DNA from 3 places in the Methylobacterium currus genome. Region 1 is predicted to be linked to each of the others. Evidence: riboswitches for the same ligand, from Rfam matches in the RefSeq annotation. Region 1 holds a riboswitch; each other region holds the start of a gene.
What was found. Region 1 has a riboswitch for cobalamin ahead of DA075_RS04245 (TonB-dependent siderophore receptor). Riboswitches for the same ligand answer to the same signal wherever they lie in the genome.

Region 1 (6,802 bases):
CGAGGCCGCGCGGACCGCCGAAGCACGGCAGGCCGACCAGAAAGCCGCGCGCGACGCTCGCTACGCCGCCCGCAAGGCGCGCCAGCGGGGTTGACCCACCCTGCAGCGCCGCGTGTCAGAAGGAGTGGCCGATGTCACATAAGTTCAAGCTGAATCAGCGCGTGCGGATGCTGCGATCCGGATCGTCCGACAGCCATGCCAGCGACATGGATGCCTTCGAGGTCGTGCGGCTGATGCCGGAGGATCGCAACGGGGAAGCCGCCTATCGCATCCGCTCGCGGATGGGCGAGCGCGCCGTTCGGGAAAGCGAGATCGTCGCCCTCCCTTGAGCCGTCCGGGGTGACAGCGGTCCGCCGGGCGGTCCGCTGCCGATCACGCCTGAAGGCGCGAGACGTCAGTTGCAGCCTTCCTTGTGAACGGTCTTGGAATTGCCCATCCCGTCCTCCTTGTGGACGGTCTTGGAGCCGCAATCGACGCTGCCGGTGGTGATGTCGCGGTGCTCGACGATGCCCTCGCGATGCTCGACCGCGATGCCCGGCGCCCGGTCGCGATGGATCACGGTGGTCTCCTCGGCCATCGCCGAAGCCGAGAACCCGGCCAGGATGATCGCAGCCGCGCCGGCGGTGAAGACTGTCCGCATGGGTGATCTCCTCAGTTCATCTGGGGTTAACAACGTCGGCGCGGCAGGTGGGTTCCAGCCTTTCTGATGGCATGACGCATCGAATAGCCTGCCGAAAAATGCTTCTGCTCGGGAACGATCCGAAGGATGCGGCTGCATTCACGCGCGGCACGCGGATAGACTGCCGGAATCGCGGATGAGGCGGCTTTTTGTGGCGTCCTAGCCATAGATGAGAAACATGCCGAACGGGCCGGCCATCAAGCACCGCGACCGCGCGTTCGACCAGCGGACATCCCCGTCCTGCCCCGCGCGCGGGCGCGTCGATGCAACAACAGGCATGATCGCGGCCTGACTCTGCTCCCCCGCTTATCGGTCCTTCTGCCCGCGCTCTGGCTCTCGACCACGAGCCTGCCGACGGCGCAGGTCGACCACGACGGACAGTCCCAGATCAACGCCACAGCACGCGGCAGCGACGGTTCGTTCGCGTCGTCACAGGTAGCTCAGCAGGGGATGCCGCCCCCGCCGCTTCAGGCCCACCATCCAGCGGCAGGCGGCAAAGAGCGGCAGGCTGATCAGCGCCGCGATCATCCAGAGCTGCGCCGGGGCACCGGCCTCGATCCGGCCGGAAGCGCCTGCGAGGCCGAGCGCCAGAGCGAGGTGAGAGAGCCCGCGCAGCAGCCAGAGATGGACGAGATAGAAGAACAACGGTGCGCCTCCGAACACCCGCAGCCAGGCGAGGCGCCCGGCCGGCACCGCCTCGAACAGGGCGAGGAGCCAGAGCCCGAGGCCGAGCGTCAGCAGCAGGAAGTCGGCCGAGGGCGGATACTTGGTGAGGTTCAGGAACGACAGGACCGTCGCCCCCATGGTCGGGCCGGCCTGCCACGGCACCGGCTCGCCATAGCCGTTGAGCCCCCGCAGCACCAGGAAGAGCGCAAGGGCCGCGGCCCCGAGGGCGAGGAGCCGGCGCCGCCGGGGGGCGGGATCGAGGGAGAACCACGGTCCGAGGGCGTAGCCCGCCGCCGCGACGCCGATCCAGGGCAGCACCGGATAGGAGGTGCGGGCCACACCCCAGGGCAGGTCGAGGAGGCCGCGCTGGTGCAGGATCGACCACAGCGTGTAGCCTGCCTGGCCCGGCGCGAGCACGATCCCGTCGAGGAGGTTGTGCCCGAGCATGATCAGGAGCGCGACCGTCGCCAGCGCCCATTGCGGCAGCCGCATCAGGCCCGCGAGCGCGACCATGCTGAGCCCGATCGCCCAGATCACCTGCAGGTAGAGGACCGGCGGCAGGAGCCGGCCGGTCCAGGCGAGGTTCACGAGCGTGACCTCGAGCAGGATCAGGAACAGGCCGCGGGTGAGGAGGAAGCGCGACGCCGCACCCGTGCCGTGCTTGCCGGCATAGAGGCGGGCCGAGAGCCCGGTGAGCAACAGGAAGACCGGCGCGCAGAGATGCGAGGTCAGCCGCGTCACCACCAGGTCGGGGGCGGTGACCGCGAGATCCATCGGGTCGCGGACCTGGGCGTGCAGGAAGAAGGTCTCCCGCGCGTGGTCGACCAGCATCAGGAGCATGACGAGGCCGCGCAAGGCATCGATCGCTCCGATGCGCGGGGAGGGTGTGCCCTGTGCCGTCATGACCCGGTCTCGGCGGCGAGCCGGGAGAGGAGCCGGCGCACGTCCGGCGGCGTCCAGACCCGGCCGCCGCGGGGCTTGCGCACCCCGCGCCGGGTCAAGGAGGCGGCGATGCCCTCGGGCGTGCTGCCGGCCTCGGCGGCGAGGAGAGCCAGGACCGGCGCGAGGCCCTGGCGGTAGCGCCGGGCGCGGGCGGCGGCGGCATCGCGGCCGGCATCGCCCTTGCGGCCGGCATCGCCCTTGCGGAGGAACGCTGCCATCAGAATCGCACCGACAGGGTGCCGGTGAACCGGCGCGGCGCCCCCGGATAGACCCGGAACGCGCTGAGCGAGCTTTCGTAATACGTGGTGTCGAACACGTTCTCGACGTTCAGGCCGAACCGGACATTTTCCCAGCGGTAATAGGCGAGCGCATCGACCGCGATGGTGCTTGGCAGCCGGAAGCCGCTGCCGGCGGCGTCGCCCGCCCGCTCGCCGACGGCGCGCACGCCGCCGCCGAGTCCAAGGCCTTTCCAGGGGCCCTCCTGCACCTCGTGCACCGCGAGCAGGCTGCCCGAGTGGCGCGGCACGTTGATGAGTGCCGCACCAACCGGGAGGAGATTGTCCTTGGTGACAACGGCGTCGGCGAAGACGTAGCCGGCTAGGAGCTTGATCTCCGGCGTGATCTGACCGGCCGCCGTGAACTCGAAGCCCTGGCTGCGCACCGCGCCCGCCGCGATGGAGAAGCCGCTGTTGCGCGGATCGGGGGTGAGCACGTTCTGGCGCTCGACCCGGAAGGCGGCGCCGGTGAGGCTCAACGCTCCCCCGAACAGGTCGAGCTTCGTGCCGATCTCGTAGCCGAGGCCGGTCTCGGGTTCGACCGGCCGGCCGGGCGATGCGGCGGCGGCATCCGGGCCGATATTCGGCCGGAAGCTGGTGCCGACATTGGCGTAGAGCGCGAGTTCCGGGAGCGGCTGGTAGACGAGGCCGGCCCGTGGCGAGGCGGCGGCCCAGCTCTGGTCGGCTTGGCTGCGCGGAACCCGTTCGCGGAACGAATCCTCGAAGATGTCGAACCGCACGCCGACGAGCGCCTTCCATTCCGGCGACAGAACGAGCTGATCCTGCGCGTAGAGCGCGGTGTTGGTGATGTGCTCGATGTTGTTGCGCGGGATCGTGTACGGCGGCGGCGGCTGGCCGTAACGTGGATCATAGATGTCGATCGCGTAGGGGTTGGTGCGGACGTTGGAGCGCAGGTAGACCGTGCGGCTGTCGGTGCTCTCGCGCTCGACGCCGAGGAGCAGGGTGTGGCCGATCCCGGCGGTGTCGAAGCGTCCGACCAGTTCGGCCTGGCCGATGGCCACGTCCCAGCGGTAATCGCGAAAATTGCGGTCGCGCGAGACGGTGCGGTTGTCGGCCGCGATGGCGCGAATCTCGGCCGCTTCGCCGACGAGGCTTCCGGTGTTGAAATAGGTGGCGAGCCGCATCTGCCAGTCGGCATCGAAACGGTGATCGATCCGGACCTGCATCGAGTCGGACGCTTGATGGATGCTCTGGCCCGGCTCGCCGAGGAAGCGCGAGATCGGCAGGAAGCCGAGTTGCTTGTCGATGGCGATGACGCCGCGGTCGAACACGGTGCGGTTGCGCAGGAACTCGGTCTCGACGGTGACCTTCGTGTCGGGCGTGACCTGCCAGCTCACCACCGGCGCGACCAGGAGCCGGTCGCCGTCGACGAAATCGCGAAAACTGTCCTGGCGTCCGGCCGCGAGGTTGAAGCGGTAGAGGAGCGTGCCGTCCTCGTTGAGGCTGCCTCCGGAATCGACCGTGCCGCGGACCTGCCCGAACGAGCCCCACAGCCTGCCCATCTCGACGAAGCGCTCGCGCGTCGGCTGCTTGGTGATGATGTTGATCAGGCCGCCGGGGTCGCTGCGCCCGAACAGGCCGCCGCCGGGGCCCTTGAGCACCTCGATCCGTTCGACGTTCTGGGCGTCGGGCGGGGGCGGGTAGCCGCGGTTGAGGGGAAAGCCGTTCTTGTACAACTCGGAGGTGGTCACGCCGCGGATGGCGTAGCTGAACACCGACAGGCCGCCGAAATTGTTCTGCTGGGCGACGCCGGGCGTGTAGGTGAAGACCTGGTCGACGCGCGTGGCGGCGAGATCGGTGATGACCTCGCGCGGGGCGACGGTGACGACCTGCGGCACGTCGCGCTGCGGCGTGTCGGTCCGCGTCGCGCTGACGGCCCGGTCGCCGCGGAAGCCCGGGGTGGGACCGATGAGCCCGATCGTGCCAGCAGCCGCGGAGGAGAGCGCCGGGAGCGCCGGCCCGGACGGACGCGGGCCCTCCACCACGACCTCGTCGAGGGCGATCGTCTCCTGTGCCTGCGCGGCGCTGACCGCGAGGCTGAAGCCCAGGGCGGTCGCCAGGACGGGCATCGGGCGCGGGCCGGATCGGGGACGGTGGAGCGGCGGACGGGTTCTCACGGAGCGCACTCGATGGTTGCCGTGCGGCGCGTTCCGGGCGAGCAGCAGGCGGCGCCCGCGCGGCCACGCGGCGGACAGCCCGAGCGCTCCCCCGGGGGCCGCACCGCCCGCAGGACGTGACCGCGCCGGACGGCGCAGGCTCAAGGCAGGTCTCCTGGCTCGCGGATCATCGGTCCCGCCGGCCTTCCCGGTGTCGGAGCATCAGTGGCCATCGGCGGCGGAACCTCTCCGCTCACAGTTGCGGGGGCAGCCTCGGCCTCGCCGCGGATACCTGCGCATCCGAACGGCTCACCGAGTTCCCTCTTCACCCGCGGGCTCGCACCCGGGGAACCTTGGCGGCCGCATCCATGGCAGGCCGCCCGCCGGGGAGCAACACTTGGAAACGCACTGTAATAACGTTTCAGACTATGTGTCCACGGGAACACACCGGCCGATGATGCGACCGTGGCCTACTCGCCGCGCAGGAAGGCCGCCGTGGCGGGGTGGAGCCACGAAGCCGGAACCGCTTCCGCGAGATCGCGGGGATCGCTCGGCCGCTCATGCGCCAGGCGCCGGGCGAGGGCCGGCTTCGCCTTGTCGATCGCCGCGACGAGACGGGCGGCGGAGGCCGGGTCGAGGCCGGGCTTGCCGAGGATGAAGCTCCACGACCCCACCGTCTCGATCGCCTGATCCTGGCCCGGGAAGGTGCCGGGCGGGACGGTGATGCGCCGCAGGGACGGGCTCGCCGCCAGGATCGCGGGAAGCGCCGCCGCCGAGGGGCCGAGGAAGCGGGCGCCGCCCGGTGCCTCGGCCATCGCCAGGAAGCCCGGCCAGCCGGTGCCGCCGCCGAACAGGGCCGCGGCCCGTCCGTCCCGCACCATCGCCGGGCCGTCGCCGGCATGGTCGAGGAGGATCGGGCGGATGTCGTGCTCGGGGTCGATGCCCGATCCGCGCAGGATGGTCCGGCCCATGGCGGTGAGGCCGGAACTCCGCGTGCCGAGGGCGACCGGCTTGCCGCGCAGGTCGTCGATGCCGCGCACCGGGCTCTCGGCCGGCAGCACGAACAGGCCCGGTGCCGCGTAGACCGGCGCGACCACCGTCACGGCCGGGGGCGTGCCTTGCGCGGACAGCGCCTCGTAGGCGTACTCGCCCTGGACGAGGCCGAGATCGACCTGACCGTCGCGCAGGAGCACGAGGTTCTCGGTCGAACCCTTGCTGGCGCGCAGCTCCAGGGTGAGGTCCGGATCCACCTCCCGGATCGCCGCCGCCAGCGCCTCGCCATAGGCCGGAAACCCGCCCCCGGGCGTCGCGGTGGCGAGGACGAGGCGCAGGGGTTCAGCGGCGTGGGAGGCGGGGGGCACGGCGAGGAGAGCGATGCAGGCGGCGGCGATCAGCCAGGGTTTTGGCATTGCTTCTTGTCCTGCCTTCTCTCGACGTTGGTGCCATCCGTGACGTCGTTCCGGGTCCGCGTCGCGGAGCTCGGGATCCGGAGCCGCAGGCTTTCCGGAAATAGGCGGATCGCGTTCCGCGTCATCCTGGATCACCTGAGTGTCCGGATTCCGGGTTCCGCGGCGCGGCCCCGGATTGACGTGGCGGGTGTGAAGAAAGGTGGCGACGCGGCGGTTCAGTTGGCCGGTACCGGCGTCACCGGCACCGGTGCCACGTCGGGCTGGAGCAGCGAGACGGTGATCGCCCGGGTGACATGCTCGGCCATGCAGCGATAGCCGAGATCGGCCAGGCGGAAGCCCGCGCCGGACTGCGCCGTGTCGCCCTTGAGGGCGCTGATCGCCCGCGTGGCGAGGTAGCGCATCGCCTCGTAGCGCTGGACCAGCGGCACCTGCTCGCGCTCGGCGACTTTCTGGATCGCCTGGACGAACTGGCGGTAGTAATCGTCCTTGGCGAGGCTCGCGGTGTATTGGGGATCCACCAGCACCACGTCGATGCCGTGGGACTTGATCCAGGCCACGGTCTCGGCGAGGGACTGCGAAAAGTCCTCGATGTCGACGCGGGCAAGCGCGTCGTTGCCGCCGACCTGCCAGACCACGAGGTCGGGCTCGATCTCCGCCACCTGGTTGCGCAGGCGCTCGGCCGCCCCGAAGGCGATCTCGCCGGAGACGCCGCGG
Region 2 (6,802 bases), 830 kb from region 1:
CGTCCATGGAGGCGATGCGGTCGAGGTCGTCGGCATCGAGGGTGAAGCCGTCGATCTCCCGGTTCTCGCGGATGCGGGCCGGGGTGGCCGATTTCGGGATCGCGACGGTGCCGCTGTCCCTGTGCCAGCGCAGGACGACCTGGGCCGGGGTGCGGCCGTGCTTCTCGGCGATGGCCCGGATCACCGGATCCTCCAGCACGCCGCCTCGGCCGAGCGGCGCCCAGGCCTCGGTGACGATGCCGGCCTCGTCATGGAAGGCGCGCAAGGCGCGCTGCTGGAAGCGCGGATGCAGCTCGACCTGGTTGATCGACGGCGTCGAGCCGGTGGCGTCGATCACCCGCTTCAGGTGCTCGACCGTGAAGTTCGAGACGCCGATCGAGCGGGCGCGGCCGTCCTCGCGCAGGCGCATCAGGGCGCGCCAGGTGTCGACATAGGCGCCGCGCTGCGGCACCGGCCAGTGGACGAGGTAGAGGTCGACATGGTCGAGGCCGAGCCGGGCGAGCGATTCCTCGCAGGCCCGCAGGGTCTCGTCGTAGCCGTGGCGGTCGTTCCAGACCTTGGTGGCGACGAAGATCTCCTCCCGCTCCAGGCCGGAGGCCGCGATGGCGCGGCCGACCCCGGCCTCGTTGCCGTAGACCGCCGCGGTGTCGATCGAGCGGTACCCGGCCTCCAACGCCGCCCCGACGATCGCCGGGGCCTCCTCGTCGGAGAGCCGCCACACCCCGAAGCCGAGCTGGGGGATGCGCTTCCCGTCGTTCAGGGTCAGGACGGCGTCGGACATGAGCGGAGCCTTTCGGCGGGGTCTGACAGGGAACCAACGCCTGATCTGGGTCGCACCCCGCCGATGTCGAGCGCCGTGGGCGACGTCGCCGGGCTACTTCACCAGCGGGCAGCCGCCCTCGGCCATCGGCCGGAAGGCTTGGTCGCCCGGAACGGTCTCGAGGAGCTTGTAATAGTCGTAGGGGCCCTTGCTGTCGGCGGGCGCCTTCACCTCGTAGAGGAACAGGTCGTGCACCGCGCGGCCGTCCTGGCGCACCGTGACGGTGCCGAAGAGCGGATCGTTGATCGGCTTCTCGCGCATCGCCGCCACGACCTTCTCGCCCTCGATGGTGCCGGTGTCGCGCACCGCCCGCAGGTAGGCCAGGGTGGAGGAATAGACGCCGGCGTGGTTCTCGGTCGGCATCCGGCCGTTCATCCGCTCGGCAAAGCGCTTGGCGAAGGCGCGGGTGCCGTCGGTGCGGTCCCAGTAGAAGGCGCTGGCGAGCTGGAGCCCCTGCGCCGCCTTGAGGCCGAGCGCGTGGGTGTCGGAGAGCTGCACGAACAGGGCGGCGAGCCGCATCTCGGGCATCACGCCGAACTCCGCCGCCTGCTTGACGGCGTTGATCATGTCGGCGCCGGTGTCAGCCAGAGCCAGCACCTGCGCGCCCGACCCTTGCGCCGAGAGCAGCGGCGAGGCGAAGTCGCCGGCATTGAGCGGGTGCTTGCTCGATCCCTTCACGGTGCCGCCGGCGGCCTTGAGCGCCACGGTGGCGTCGCGCTCGAGCGCGTGGCCGAGCGCGTAATCGACGGTGACGAAGTACCAGGACTTGAGGCCGCGGCCGGCGATGGCCCGCGCGGTGGCCGACCCTTGCGCCCAGGTATCCGAGACCCACTGCACCGTGGTCGGCGCGCAGGCCTTGCCGGTGAGGTCGGAGGTGAGGGCGCTCGAGGCCAAGGCCACCCGGTGGCGCTCGCGCATCAGGTTGGAGACCGCGAGCGCGACGGCCGAGTTCGGCAGGTCGACGATGGTCGAGACGCCCTCCTGGTCGAGCCAGCGCCGGGCGGTGGCGAGGCCGATATCGGGCTTGTTCTGGTGGTCGGCCGAGACGACCTCGACCTTGAGCTCGCCCGCCTCCTTGGCGAAATCCTCGACGGCGAGCTGGGCCGCCGTCACCGAGCCGGTGCCCGCCTGGTCGGCGAAGGGCCCGCTCATGTCGCTGAGCACGCCGATCTTGATCGGCGCCTTAGCGTCCTGGGCGAGGGCGGACGTCCCCAGGGCGAGCGACAGGGCGAGGCCGGCGGCGCCGGCGACCCGTGAGCGGAACGACATCGGGGGACCTCCCAGGATGATGGTGCCAGGACGTTTTTGTCAGAGCTTAAGCACGACCCGAGGGGGCCGGTTCGGGGCCCTGTATGTCAGGGGTCCGGGGCGGCGTCGATGCGGATCGGGCGGCGTGGCCGAGAAAGCTGGGGTCTGAGGCCGGGGGCTGGTGAGGTTCCGTGATCGTTGCCTGACGTGAATCTGGAGCGGGCACCTGGTTTGTGGACACGCCCTCCGCGGCGCGCATGAACCCTCCCCCGCAGAAGGGGGAGGGTTCATGCGCGAGGCTCCGAAAGTGGCGATCATGCCCACGCCCAACCATTGCTCCTTCGTAACCGAACCGCTAAGCTTCACCCCGACGGTTCCCTTCGGGGATCAAAAGGGAACGCGGTGAGGGCTTGCCCGATGCCGCGGCTGCCCCCGCAACTGTAAGCGGCGAGCCTTCCATCACTCACGTCACTGGGGACCCCTAAAAGTCCCTGGGAAGACGATGGCAGGCGCTGACCCGTGAGCCAGGAGACCTGCCGTCAGCCGTGGTCACACGCGAGCACGTCGGGCGGGGTGTCCTGATGGGTGTCGAGGCGATGGCGTGAGGCCGTCGCCCCGCTGTCGTTCGCGGTGACGTGCCACAGCCCCGCGCCGTCCCGCCATGCTCAGCCCCGCCTTCCCCCGATCGGCCGACAGGACGCGCCTGGCGCCACCTGCGCATCGTCCGGGATGGCAACAATGTAACTTTATAACGTTACATTTTTGGCGAGACCGGCTAGGGACGGGGCGGACGCCCTCCCCGGAAACCGACATGCCCGCGCAAAGCGCCCGACGCGCCACGACACTCGCCGCCACCCTCGCCGCCCCGCTCCTCGCCGTCGCTCCGGCTTGCGCCGAGGAGATCGCCCTCGACCGCATCGACGTCGCGGGCGCCCGAGGTCGCGAGCAGGCCGCCGCCGGCCTCAACCTCGCGACGCCGTCGCGCTCAGGCAGCCGCCTCGGCCTCACCCCGCTCGAGACTCCGGCGAGCCTCGACATCATCAGCGGCGAGACCATCCGGGCCCGGGGCCAGAACACCGTCGAGGAGGCGGTGACCCAGAACGCTGTCGGCATCACCAGCATCGGGGCGCCGGGCAACGGCAACCTCGCCTTCACGTCGCGAGGCTTCGCGGGAGCGGGATCGGTGCAGCAGCTCTATGACGGCACGAGGCTCTATGTCGGGGCCGGCACCGTCACCTTCCCGTTCGACACCTGGTCGGCGGAGAGGATCGAGGTGCTGCGCGGCCCGGCCTCGGTCCTCTATGGAGAAGGGGCGATCGGCGGCATCATCAACGTGGTGCCGAAGAAGCCGAGCTTCGTGCCCATCGGCGAGGCGCGGGCGGCGATCGGTTCCGACGGCCTCGCGCGGCTCGCCCTCGACAGCGGCGGGCCGGTCGGCGAGGACCTGGCCTACCGGCTCAACCTCAGCGGCAACCGGGCCGACGGCTGGGTGAAGCCCGACGGCGATTTTCGCAACATCGCCCTCTCGGCGGCGGTGACCTGGCGGGCGGCGCCGGACCTGAGCGTCACCCTCTCGCACGATCTCGGCTACAACGAGCCCGCCCGCTACTGGGGCTCGCCGCTCGTCGGCACAAGGGTGCGGGACCGGCTGCGCTTCACCAACTACAACATCCAGGATTCGCAGATCGCCTGGTTCGACAACTGGACGCAGCTGCGCACCGAGTGGAACCCGAGCCCCGACATCACGATCCGCAACACCGCCTACCGCCTCTCGACCGAGCGGCACTGGCGCGACGTCGAGCAATACACCTACCAGCCGGCCACCGGCCTGATCCGGCGCAGCGACTACATCGAAATCTTCCATCACGAGGAGCAGATCGGCAACCGCCTCGACGCGACGCTCCGCGGCAGCCTGCTCGGCTTCAAGAGCACGACGGTGATCGGCTTCGACGTCAACCACATCGACTTCCGACGCGACAGCAACGCGCCGTTCGGCGGCGAAACATTCGTCGATCCGTTCAACTTTGCGCAGGGGCGCTTCATCAACCTCGCCGGCACCCGCACCGACATCGTCTCACGTACCCGCCAGGCCTCGGTCTTCGCCGAGAACCGGCTCGAACTGACGCCCCAATTCGCCCTGGTGACGGGCCTGCGCTACGACGCGCCGAATGTGGCGGTGAGCCGGCCCCTGGCAGGAAGCCGCTTCGAGAAGACCTTCGATTCGACGAGCTACCGCGTCGGAGCCGTCTACACTCCGACGCCCGACCTCGCCCTCTACGCGCAATACGCCACCGCCGCCGATCCCCTCGGCAGCCTGATCACCACCAGCGTGGCGCAGTCGCAGTTCCAGCTCGCCACCGGCGAGCAGGTCGAGGCCGGCGCCAAGGGCCTGTTCGACGGCGGGCGCGGCGAGTGGACCTTCGCCGCCTACCACATCCGCAAGGACGACCTGCTGACCCCGATCCCCGACCGGCCGACGGAAGTGGCGCAGGTCGGCAGCCAGTCGTCCCGTGGCGTCGAGGTCGCCGTCGCCTACCAGCTGTCGGAGGCGTGGCGCATCGAGGCCAACACCGCCCTGCTGCGGGCCCGCTACGACAATTTCGCACAGACGATCGGCGGGGCGCTGCTGTCGTTCACCGGCAAGGTCCCGGTCGACGTGCCCCAGCGGGTCACCAATGTCTGGCTTTCCTACGCCTTCGCGCCGGGCTGGGTGGCGCGGCTCGGCGTCAACGATGTCGGGCCGGTCTTCAGCGACTTTGCCAACACGGTGAAGCGGCCGGCCTACACGCTGCTGAACGCCACCCTGGACTGGCAGGTGACGCCAACCTCGCGCCTGTCGCTGCGCGGGTACAATCTCACCGACCAGCTCTACGCGGTCTCGGGCAACGGCAATTCCTGGTTGCTCGGCCGGCCGCGCTCGGTCGAGCTCGCCTACCACGTCACGTTCTGATGCGGGGCTCTCTGACGAAAGGGCTGGTGAAGCGCCTGAAACGGTGGCTGCATCTCGGCCATCGCTGGCTCGGCATCGCCACCGGGCTCTTCGTCGTCGCCTGGTTCGCATCCGGGCTGGTGATGCTGGCCGTCGGCTTCCCCTCCCTCACCGCGGCGGAGCGGGTCGCGGCCTCGGGCCCGCTCCGCCTCGAGTCCGTGCGGCTGACGCCGCAGGAGGCGCTGGAGCGGTCAGGCAGCCCGCGCTTTCCCGCCCGTCTCACCCTGGCGATGCGGGGAGCAGAGCCCGCCTACTGGATCACGCAGGCCGATGGGCGGCGCCAGGCGCTCTCGGCCGCGACCGGACTGTCCTTCCCGCCCCTGACCGCGGAGCGCGCGGCGGCCCTCGCGGCGACCCATCCCCTGGCCCGTGGCGTGACCGATCTCGGCACCGTCACCCGCGACCAGTGGACGGTGACGGCCCGCTACGACCTGCTGCGGCCGTTCCGGCGGGTCGGTCTGGGCGACGCGGCCGGGACGGAACTGTACCTGTCGGTCGCCACGGCCGAGCTTGCCCTCGACACCACTCGGGCCGAGCGGATGTGGAACTGGGCCGGCGCCGTGACCCACTGGATCTATCTCACCCCGCTCAGGGCGCGGGCGGGCTTGTGGCAGGACGTGGTCCTGTGGATCTCGGGCCTCGCGCTCGCGGGGGGCCTGAGCGGCTACGCCCTCGGCGTCGTGCGGCTGATGCGCGGCCGGCTGACGCCCTATCGCGGCATTGCCGCCTGGCATCACCTCGCGGGGGTGGCGGGCGGCCTCGTCGTCGTCACCTTCCTGCTCAGCGGCTGGCTGTCGATGAACCCGCGCGGCTGGTTCGGGCCGCGCGGGCCCGACGCCGCCATGCGGGCGGCCTATGCGGGGCAGGCGGCGCCGGTCTTTCCCGCCGGCCTCGCCGACCTCGCGCGGGCGCCCGCCGGCCCCGTCGCGCTCGATTTCGCCTGGATCGGCGGACGGCCCCTCGTCGTCGCCACCGGGCCTGACGGTGCCGCCCCGTGCTGCGGCACCGCCCTGACCTCCGAGGCCGTCGTGGCGGCGGCCGGCGCGATGCTGCCGGGGGCCGCGCTGCGCTCGGTCACCCGCCTCGACGCACCGGACGCCTATTGGTACGACCGCCACGGCGCCCCGCTCCTGCCGGTTCTGCGCCTCGCCTTCGACGACCCGGCCGGGACCTGGTTCCACCTCGATCCGGCGACCGGGGTGATCCTCGGACGGACCGACCGTAGCGGGCGGGCGAATCGCTGGCTGTTCGACGCCCTGCACACCCTCGATGCCAGCCCCCTGGCGCAGAGCCCGGCGGCACGGCTGACGGCGATCGTCGCCCTCAGCGCCCTCGGCCTGGTGATCTCGGCCTCGGGCGTGGTCCTCGGCTGGCGCCGCCTGCGCCGCCATGCCTGACGCCGACAGCTTTTCCCGCCTGGGTGATTTGAGACGGGCACAACAAATGCCGCCCCGAGACGGTTCCGATTGCAACGCGGCGCCAGCCGGTGCGGCTCAGCACGATCCGATACCAATTCCGGAATCGCCCTCCATTGCGGGACCAATCCCAAGTTTCTCGAATACGCTGCCTCATCTCGCTGCCGCGATCGCGAAGACTCAGGCCGCCCCCCCGGGGACCGAGGCCGCGGATCAGGCGGTCGCCCGAGCAGGGTCACTGATCGAAGTGCACGCAATCGACTACGTTGACCCGATGTGGCGTAGATGTGGCGCGTCGAAGCCGCAAGGAATCGACCTGCGACGCCGATG
Region 3 (6,802 bases), 170 kb from region 1:
TGGCGACCGGTGGTGCTCACCGTGGCCTGCGCCATCGCGGCGCTGATCCCGGTCGTCGCCTGGCTCCTGCCGGAGCGCCCCTCCGATATCGGCCTCACGCCCTACGGCGCCGCCCCCGGCACCGTCCCCGAGCCGCCCCGGCGCGCCAATCCGTTCCGCGCCGCGATCGACGGGCTGGTGCGGGCGAGCGCCAAGGGCGATTTCTGGCTCCTGTTCGGCACCTTCTTCATCTGCGGCCTCACCACCAACGGGCTGGTGGGCACCCACCTGATCTCGTTCTGCGCCGACCAGGGCATCCCGGAGGTGCGGGCCGCCGGGCTCCTGGCGCTGATGGGCGTGTTCGACCTCATCGGCACCACCGGCTCGGGCTGGCTCACCGACCGCTACGACCCGCGCAAGCTCCTGTTCGTCTATTACGGCCTGCGCGGCCTGTCGCTGATGGCCCTGCCCTTCACCGACTTCTCGTTCTACAGCCTGTCGATCTTCGCGGTGTTCTACGGCCTCGACTGGATCGCCACGGTGCCGCCCACGGTGCGCCTCGCCAACGAGACCTTCGGCGAGCGCGATGCCCCGATCGTGTTCGGCTGGATCGCCGCCGGCCACCAGCTCGGCGCCGCGACGGCCGCGTTCGGCGCCGGCCTGGTGCGGGCCTCGGAGGGCCGCTACCTCGAGGCCTTCCTGGCCGCCGGCCTCACCGCCGTGATGGCCGCGCTGATGTCGCTGATGATCGGCCGGATGCGGCAGGCGGCGCCGGCGGCGGCGTGAAGAAGCGCCGGACGTAAGCCCGCGGGCGCGTCCGGCTCCGGTTTTCCCATGCGTTTTCAGGCTTTCCGCGCCTTGCCCTGGTCAGGGCGACCGGTCTACCCCATCTGATCGGCGGGCCGTCCAGGCCTGCGACGTGAAGGCCGTTCTCCCGAGGTCATCGATGCTTACCGACACTCCCGCGGCCGGCCAGCCCCCCGCGGGCGCCCTGATCAAGGACACCACCACCGCGACCTTCCGCCAGGACGTGATGCAGGAATCCCTGCAGCAGCCGGTGCTGGTCGATTTCTGGGCGCCGTGGTGCGGGCCGTGCAAGCAGCTCACCCCGATCATCGAGAAGGCCGTCAAGGACGCCGGCGGCAAGGTGAAGCTCGTCAAGATGAACATCGACGAGCATCCCCAGATCGCCGGCCAGCTCGGCATCCAGTCGATCCCGGCGGTGATCGCGTTCCAGCGCGGGCAGCCGGTCGACGGCTTCATGGGCGCCCTGCCCGAGGGCCAGGTGAAGGCCTTCATCGAGCGCCTGGTCGGCCCCCTCGGTCCCACCGCGGTCGAGGACCTGATGGCGGAGGCGCAAGGAGCGGCCGAGGCCGGCGACCCGGACGCCGCCGCCGAGATCTACGCCGCGATCCTGGGCCAGGAGCCGGGCCATCCGGGCGCCATCGCGGCGCTCGCCCGCCTGCTCCTCGACCGCGACGACCTCGAGGGCGCCCGCCGCTTCCTCGAGGCGGCGCCGCCCGAGGCCGCCAAGGACCCGGCCATCGCGGCCGTGAAGGCGGCGATCGAGCTCGCCGAGCAGGCCGCCTCGCTCGGCGACCTCGCCGGCCTGCAGCGCCGGATCGAGGCCGATCCCACCGATTTCCAGGCGCGGTTCGACCTCGCGCTCGGCTTCAACGCCAAGGGCCGGCAGCAGGAGGCGATCGACCAGCTGATCGAGATCGTCCGCCGCGACCGCTCCTGGAACGACGACGGCGCCCGCAAGCAGCTGCTCCAGCTGTTCGAGGCCTGGGGCCCGATGGACCCGATGACCATCCGCGGCCGGCGCAAGCTGTCGACCCTGATGTTCTCCTGACGGCGCTCGCAAGTGCATCCGGGGCGCGGCATTACGTCGGACAGGTATCCACGCCGGAGGGCCGCGCCCTAGTTAGCGGGTTGCGATCCCGGGCCCGAGACGACGGGGCCCGGGACCCCTTTCGATCCGCGCGGGAGCGACGCCGATGAGCATGAACGTCGCCTACAAGGGGCCGGCCGACTGCCCGACCGAGATCCCGGTCTTTCCGCTCCCGGGCGCGCTGCTGCTGCCGCGGGGCCAGATGCCGCTCAACATCTTCGAGCCCCGCTACCTCGCGATGGTGGACGAGGCCCTGCGCACCGACCGGGTGATCGGCATGATCCAGCCGGATTCCGATACCGGCGAGACCCCGCTGTCGCCAAAGCTCTTCCGGGTCGGCTGCGCCGGCCGGGTGACCCAGTTCGCCGAGACCGGCGACGGCCGCTACCTGATCTCGCTCACCGGCATCGCCCGGTTCCGGATCGAGGAGGAGCTGTCGACCAGCACGGGCTTCCGCCGCTGCAAGGTCACCTTCGCCCCGTTCGAGAGCGACTTCCACGCCCGCGCCGGCGAGGAGGCGGTGGATCGCGCCGGCGTGCTGAAGGCGCTTCGCGATTTCGTCGAGGCCAACGACCTCAAGGTCGACTGGGCCGGGATCGAGGAGGCGCCGAACGAGGCCCTGGTCAACGCGCTCTGCATGATGAGCCCCTTCGGCCCGCGCGAGAAGCAGGCGATGCTGGAGGCGCCCGACCTCAAGACCCGGGCCGAGGTGCTGATCGCCGTGACCGAGATGGAGCTGGTGCGGGCCTCGGGAGCTGAGCCGACGCTGCAATAGGCGGCGCTTTGGGCTAAAGCCCCGGGGGCAAAGTCCCGCATCGGACCGTTCGGAAGGACCACCCGTGACCGACTCCCCCGCCTCCTTCGAAGCCGCTCGCATCGATCCGAAGCTGCTCGAGCTCCTGGTCTGCCCCCTGACCAAGGAGCGGCTCGACTACGATTCCGCGCGCCAGGAGCTGATCAGCCGCTCGGCCAAGCTCGCCTACCCGATCCGCGACGGCATCCCGATCATGCTGCCGGAAGAGGCGCGTCCTCTGGCGGATTGAGGGCGCGAAGCCGCGCGGGACAGGGCCCCGCGCGGTGTCCCGTCGACAACCGGCAACACACCCGACAATTCGGGGCGGGATGCGTTGGCGCCCGCCGCCTCCCCGTCTAAACCTCGTCGGGACGGTTCCCCCCGGGGATCAAAAGGGAACGCGGTGAGGGCACGAGCGCCCGAAGCCGCGGCTGCCCCCGCAACTGTGAGCGGCGAGCCTCCATCACCGACGTCACTGGGCGTTCGACGCCCGGGAAGACGATGGAGGGCGAAGACCCGCGAGCCAGGAGACCTGCCGTCAGCCGTGGTCACATGTGGGCCGCGCCGGACGGGGTGCGCCGGTGCCTCCACGGTGACGTGCCACAGCCCGCGAAGGCTCGTCCGTGCCTGTCTGCCGTTCTCCTTTCCTCGCGGCCCTCGCCGCCGCGTGCCTGCCCGTCCCCGCCCTCGCGCAGGACGACATCCGCCTCGACCAGATCGAGGTGAAAGCTCCGGCGCCCGCGGTGCCGGGGGCGGCCAGCGCCGGCTATCCCGGCGGCGTCACCGGCATCGGCGGGGCCTTGCGCCCGGTGGACGCGGCGAGCGCCGGGATCATCAGCGGGGCCGCCATCAACAGCCTGCCGGTCACCCGTCCGGGCGAGGTGCTGGAGGCGGTGCCGGGCCTGATCGTCACCCAGCATTCCGGCGAGGGCAAAGCCAACCAGTTCTTCCTGCGCGGCTTCAACCTCGACCACGGCACCGACATCGCCCTCCACGTCGACGGCATGCCGGTGAACATGCGCACCCACGCCCACGGCCAGGGCTACGCCGACCTCAACTTCCTGATCCCCGAACTCGTCGGCGCGGTCGAGTTCCACAAGGGCCCGTACTTCGTCCGCGATGGCGACTTCGCCTCCGCCGGCTCGGTGCGGATCGACTACCTCGACAAGCTGGACCGCAACATTGCGCTGACCACCCTCGGCAGCTTCGGGTACAAGCGCGGGCTCTCGGCCGCCTCCGTGCCGCTCGGCGCCGGCAACCTTCTGGTGGCGGGCGAGGCGCAGGCCTATGACGGGCCGTGGGTCGTGCCCGATGCCCTGCGCAAGCTCAACGGCGTCGCCCGCTACAGCCAGGGCACCGCCACGGACGGCTTCGCCGTTACCGGCATGGCGTACTGGGCGAGGTGGAGCGCCACCAACCAGATCCCGGAGCGGGCGGTGGCGGAGGGCATCATCGGCCGCACCGGCACCCTCGATCCGACAGATGGCGGCGACACCGGACGGTTCTCGCTCTCGGGACGCTGGAGCCGGTCGGACGCGGGCGGCATCACGCGGGCCTCGGCCTACGTGATCCGCTACCAGATGAATCTCTGGAACAACTTCACCTATGTCCTCAACGACCCCGTCAACGGCGACCAGTTCCGCCAGCGCGACGCCCGGGTGCTCGGCGGAGGCGAGATCTCCCGGACGTTCCAGGGCGACCTGTTCGGGTTGGCCATGGAGAACGAGATCGGCATCCAGACCCGTACCGACGACATCCGGGTCGGCCTGTTCAACACCACGGCCCGGCAATACCGTTCGACGGTGCTCGACGACCGGGTGATGGAGGCGAGCGCCGCGATTTACTACGAGAACCGGGTTCGATGGACCGACTGGCTGCGCACCAGCGTCGGCTTTCGGGCCGACGGCTATGTCGCCGATGTCCGCTCCGACACGCCCGCGAATTCGGGCCGGGCTCGCGACGGCATCGTCAACCCGAAGCTCGGCGCGGTGTTCGGGCCGTGGGCCGACACCGAACTCTACCTGAATTACGGCGGCGGCTTCCATTCGAACGACGCCCGCGGTGTCACCGCGACGGTCGATCCGGCGAGCCCGCTCTTCACCGTCGCCCGCGCGCCGTTCCTGGTCCCTTCCACCGGCTACGAGGTCGGCATCCGCAACCGCTCGATCGCCGGGCTGGAGACGAGCCTCGCCCTGTTCCGGCTCGACTTCGCCTCCGAGAACCTGTTTCAGGGCGATACCGGCACCACCGAGCCGAGCCGGCCGACCCGGCGCTTCGGCATCGAGTGGAGCAACCACTACGCCGTGACGTCCTGGCTGCGGCTCGAAGCCGACCTGACCCTCACCAATGCCCGCTTCGCCGACCGCGATCCGGTCGGCCGGCGGATCCCGGAGGCACCGACCGCCATCGCCTCGGCGGGCCTCACCTTCGGCGAAGGTCAGGGCTGGTTCGGTGCCCTGCGCTTCCGCTATTTCGGGCCGCGGCCGCTGATCGAGGACAATTCGGTGCGCTCGAAGCCGACCGCTTTGCTCAACGGCCGGATCGGCTACGCCTTCGACACCGGCGTGAGCCTCGCCCTCGACGTGCTCAACCTGACGAACGCGCGGGCCGACCAGATCACCTACTTCTACGAATCGCGACTGCCGGGGGAAGCGGCGGGCGTCGCCGACCGGCACTTCCACCCGGTCGAGGCCACGGCCCTGCGGTTGACGCTGGCGGGGCGGTTCTAGGCGACGATCCTCCGGTTTGCCCCGGCGGAGTGGCCATCCTCCCTGTCATTCCCGGGCCGCGCAGCGGAACCCGGAATGACCCTGCGGGGGTCGATCAGATCAGAGATGCTCACATAGGCGCTGGCAGATCCCGTCGCATCAGCGCGTAGACCCTCTCTCGATACGGAACCGTCTCCACCGTCCGCCAGCCGATCCTAGCATAGAGCGCTTCCGCGCTGCGGGTATAGAGCCACAGGGCCGGGACCCCGCGGGCGACCGCCTCCGCCTCCACCGCCGCGACCAGCCGGACGGCGTGGCCGCGGCGCCGAGCCTGGGGCGCCACGAAGACGCCGGCGAGCCAGGGCGTCAGGTCGGGCCGCAACTCGAGATCGTGGGCGGCCAGGCTCGCCATGCCGACGGGCTCGTCATCGACCAGGAGCACGAAGGTGCGGGGCATCGGGCCGGCCGTGGCGGAGCCGGCGGTTTCCGCCGCCGTCACCTCGGCGAGGCTGCGCCCTTGTCCCTGCGCGAAGGCCTCCCAGCGCCAGCGCGCGGTGACGGGCACGAGGTCGAGCCGCTCGGCCGTGGTGACGATCGCGTGAGGCATCGGACATCCCCCGGGACGGGCCGTCCTTCGCCCGGCGCGTCCGCTCGGGTCAATGCCACCCTTGGCCGAAGCGGCCGGTCGAGTGCAGCAAGGTGTGCCCGCATTCGAGGCAGAGATAGCGGGTCTCGACACCGCCGCCGAAGGCCTCGATCACCGGCGTCGAAGCCACCACCATGAGGCGGGCATGGGGACGCTCCTGCCAATGCGCGCGCATCTGCCCGCAGCAGGCCCGGCAGGCCGCGTCGTCGGCGCTCATCGGGGGCGGCCCGAGGCGGGCCTTGTAACTCTGCTGGGCCATGCGGCGTCAGTCTCGTGCGGTGGGGCCGCATCCGAAACGATCCCGGGATGGGTCGCCCGCCGGCTCCGCGGGATCAGCAAGAACGGGACCGGCGAGAAGAGGTGAGGCGAGCGGGCGGGAGACCGTCCGTTCGGGGTCGAACCATGCGGACGCTCCGCCGCTCGGCCGATACGGCCAAGCCAAATCGGCGTCGCTCCGCCGACCGGACGATAGCACTGTTTCGCGGGATTGCGGCAAGACTGAGCGAGGGGCAGGCTTGCATGCGAGGATGGGTCCGCGGGAACCGTCGCGGGGGGCACCGGTTGTCTCGCCGCCGGAGGAGCGGGCCTTCGCGACGCGGGAGGAGCCGGTTCGTGACGCGTCGCCGGATCACCGTCTGGCTCGGAGGGGCGTTTCTCCTTGCAGGGGCAGGATACGCCATCGCGGCCTGGCGGCCTGCCCTCGCGCCGGGCGGCCCGGCACCGGCCGAGACCGCGCCGGAGCAGGTCCGCAAGGGGGCAGCCCTCGCGTCCCTCGGCTACTG

Region 2: linked by a shared signal. The riboswitch ahead of DA075_RS00520 (TonB-dependent receptor) and the one ahead of DA075_RS04245 (TonB-dependent siderophore receptor) in region 1 are both predicted to bind cobalamin.
Region 3: linked by a shared signal. The riboswitch ahead of DA075_RS03485 (TonB-dependent receptor) and the one ahead of DA075_RS04245 (TonB-dependent siderophore receptor) in region 1 are both predicted to bind cobalamin.

Annotation. Positions count from the first base shown of each region.
Region 1 is NZ_CP028843.1:931,027-937,828, reverse strand. Features, by position in the region: gene DA075_RS04270 (DUF6481 family protein) at 1-94, shown strand, start outside; gene DA075_RS04265 (hypothetical protein) at 132-329, shown strand; gene DA075_RS04260 (hypothetical protein) at 395-640, opposite strand; gene DA075_RS04255 (acetyltransferase domain-containing protein) at 1,109-2,248, opposite strand; gene DA075_RS04250 (hypothetical protein) at 2,245-2,505, opposite strand; gene DA075_RS04245 (TonB-dependent siderophore receptor) at 2,505-4,652, opposite strand; cobalamin riboswitch at 4,828-5,051, opposite strand; gene DA075_RS04240 (TAXI family TRAP transporter solute-binding subunit) at 5,150-6,088, opposite strand; gene DA075_RS04235 (SGNH/GDSL hydrolase family protein) at 6,304-6,802, opposite strand, start outside.
Region 2 is NZ_CP028843.1:104,107-110,908, forward strand. Features, by position in the region: gene DA075_RS00510 (aldo/keto reductase) at 1-781, opposite strand, end outside; gene DA075_RS00515 (ABC transporter substrate-binding protein) at 875-2,089, opposite strand; cobalamin riboswitch at 2,423-2,623, shown strand; gene DA075_RS00520 (TonB-dependent receptor) at 2,880-5,018, shown strand; gene DA075_RS00525 (peptidase) at 5,018-6,454, shown strand.
Region 3 is NZ_CP028843.1:756,430-763,231, reverse strand. Features, by position in the region: gene DA075_RS03505 (MFS transporter) at 1-765, shown strand, start outside; gene trxA (thioredoxin) at 926-1,834, shown strand; gene DA075_RS03495 (LON peptidase substrate-binding domain-containing protein) at 1,980-2,648, shown strand; gene DA075_RS03490 (Trm112 family protein) at 2,713-2,916, shown strand; cobalamin riboswitch at 3,022-3,220, shown strand; gene DA075_RS03485 (TonB-dependent receptor) at 3,368-5,395, shown strand; gene DA075_RS03480 (GNAT family N-acetyltransferase) at 5,505-5,981, opposite strand; gene DA075_RS03475 (hypothetical protein) at 6,031-6,279, opposite strand; gene DA075_RS03470 (cytochrome c) at 6,633-6,802, shown strand, end outside.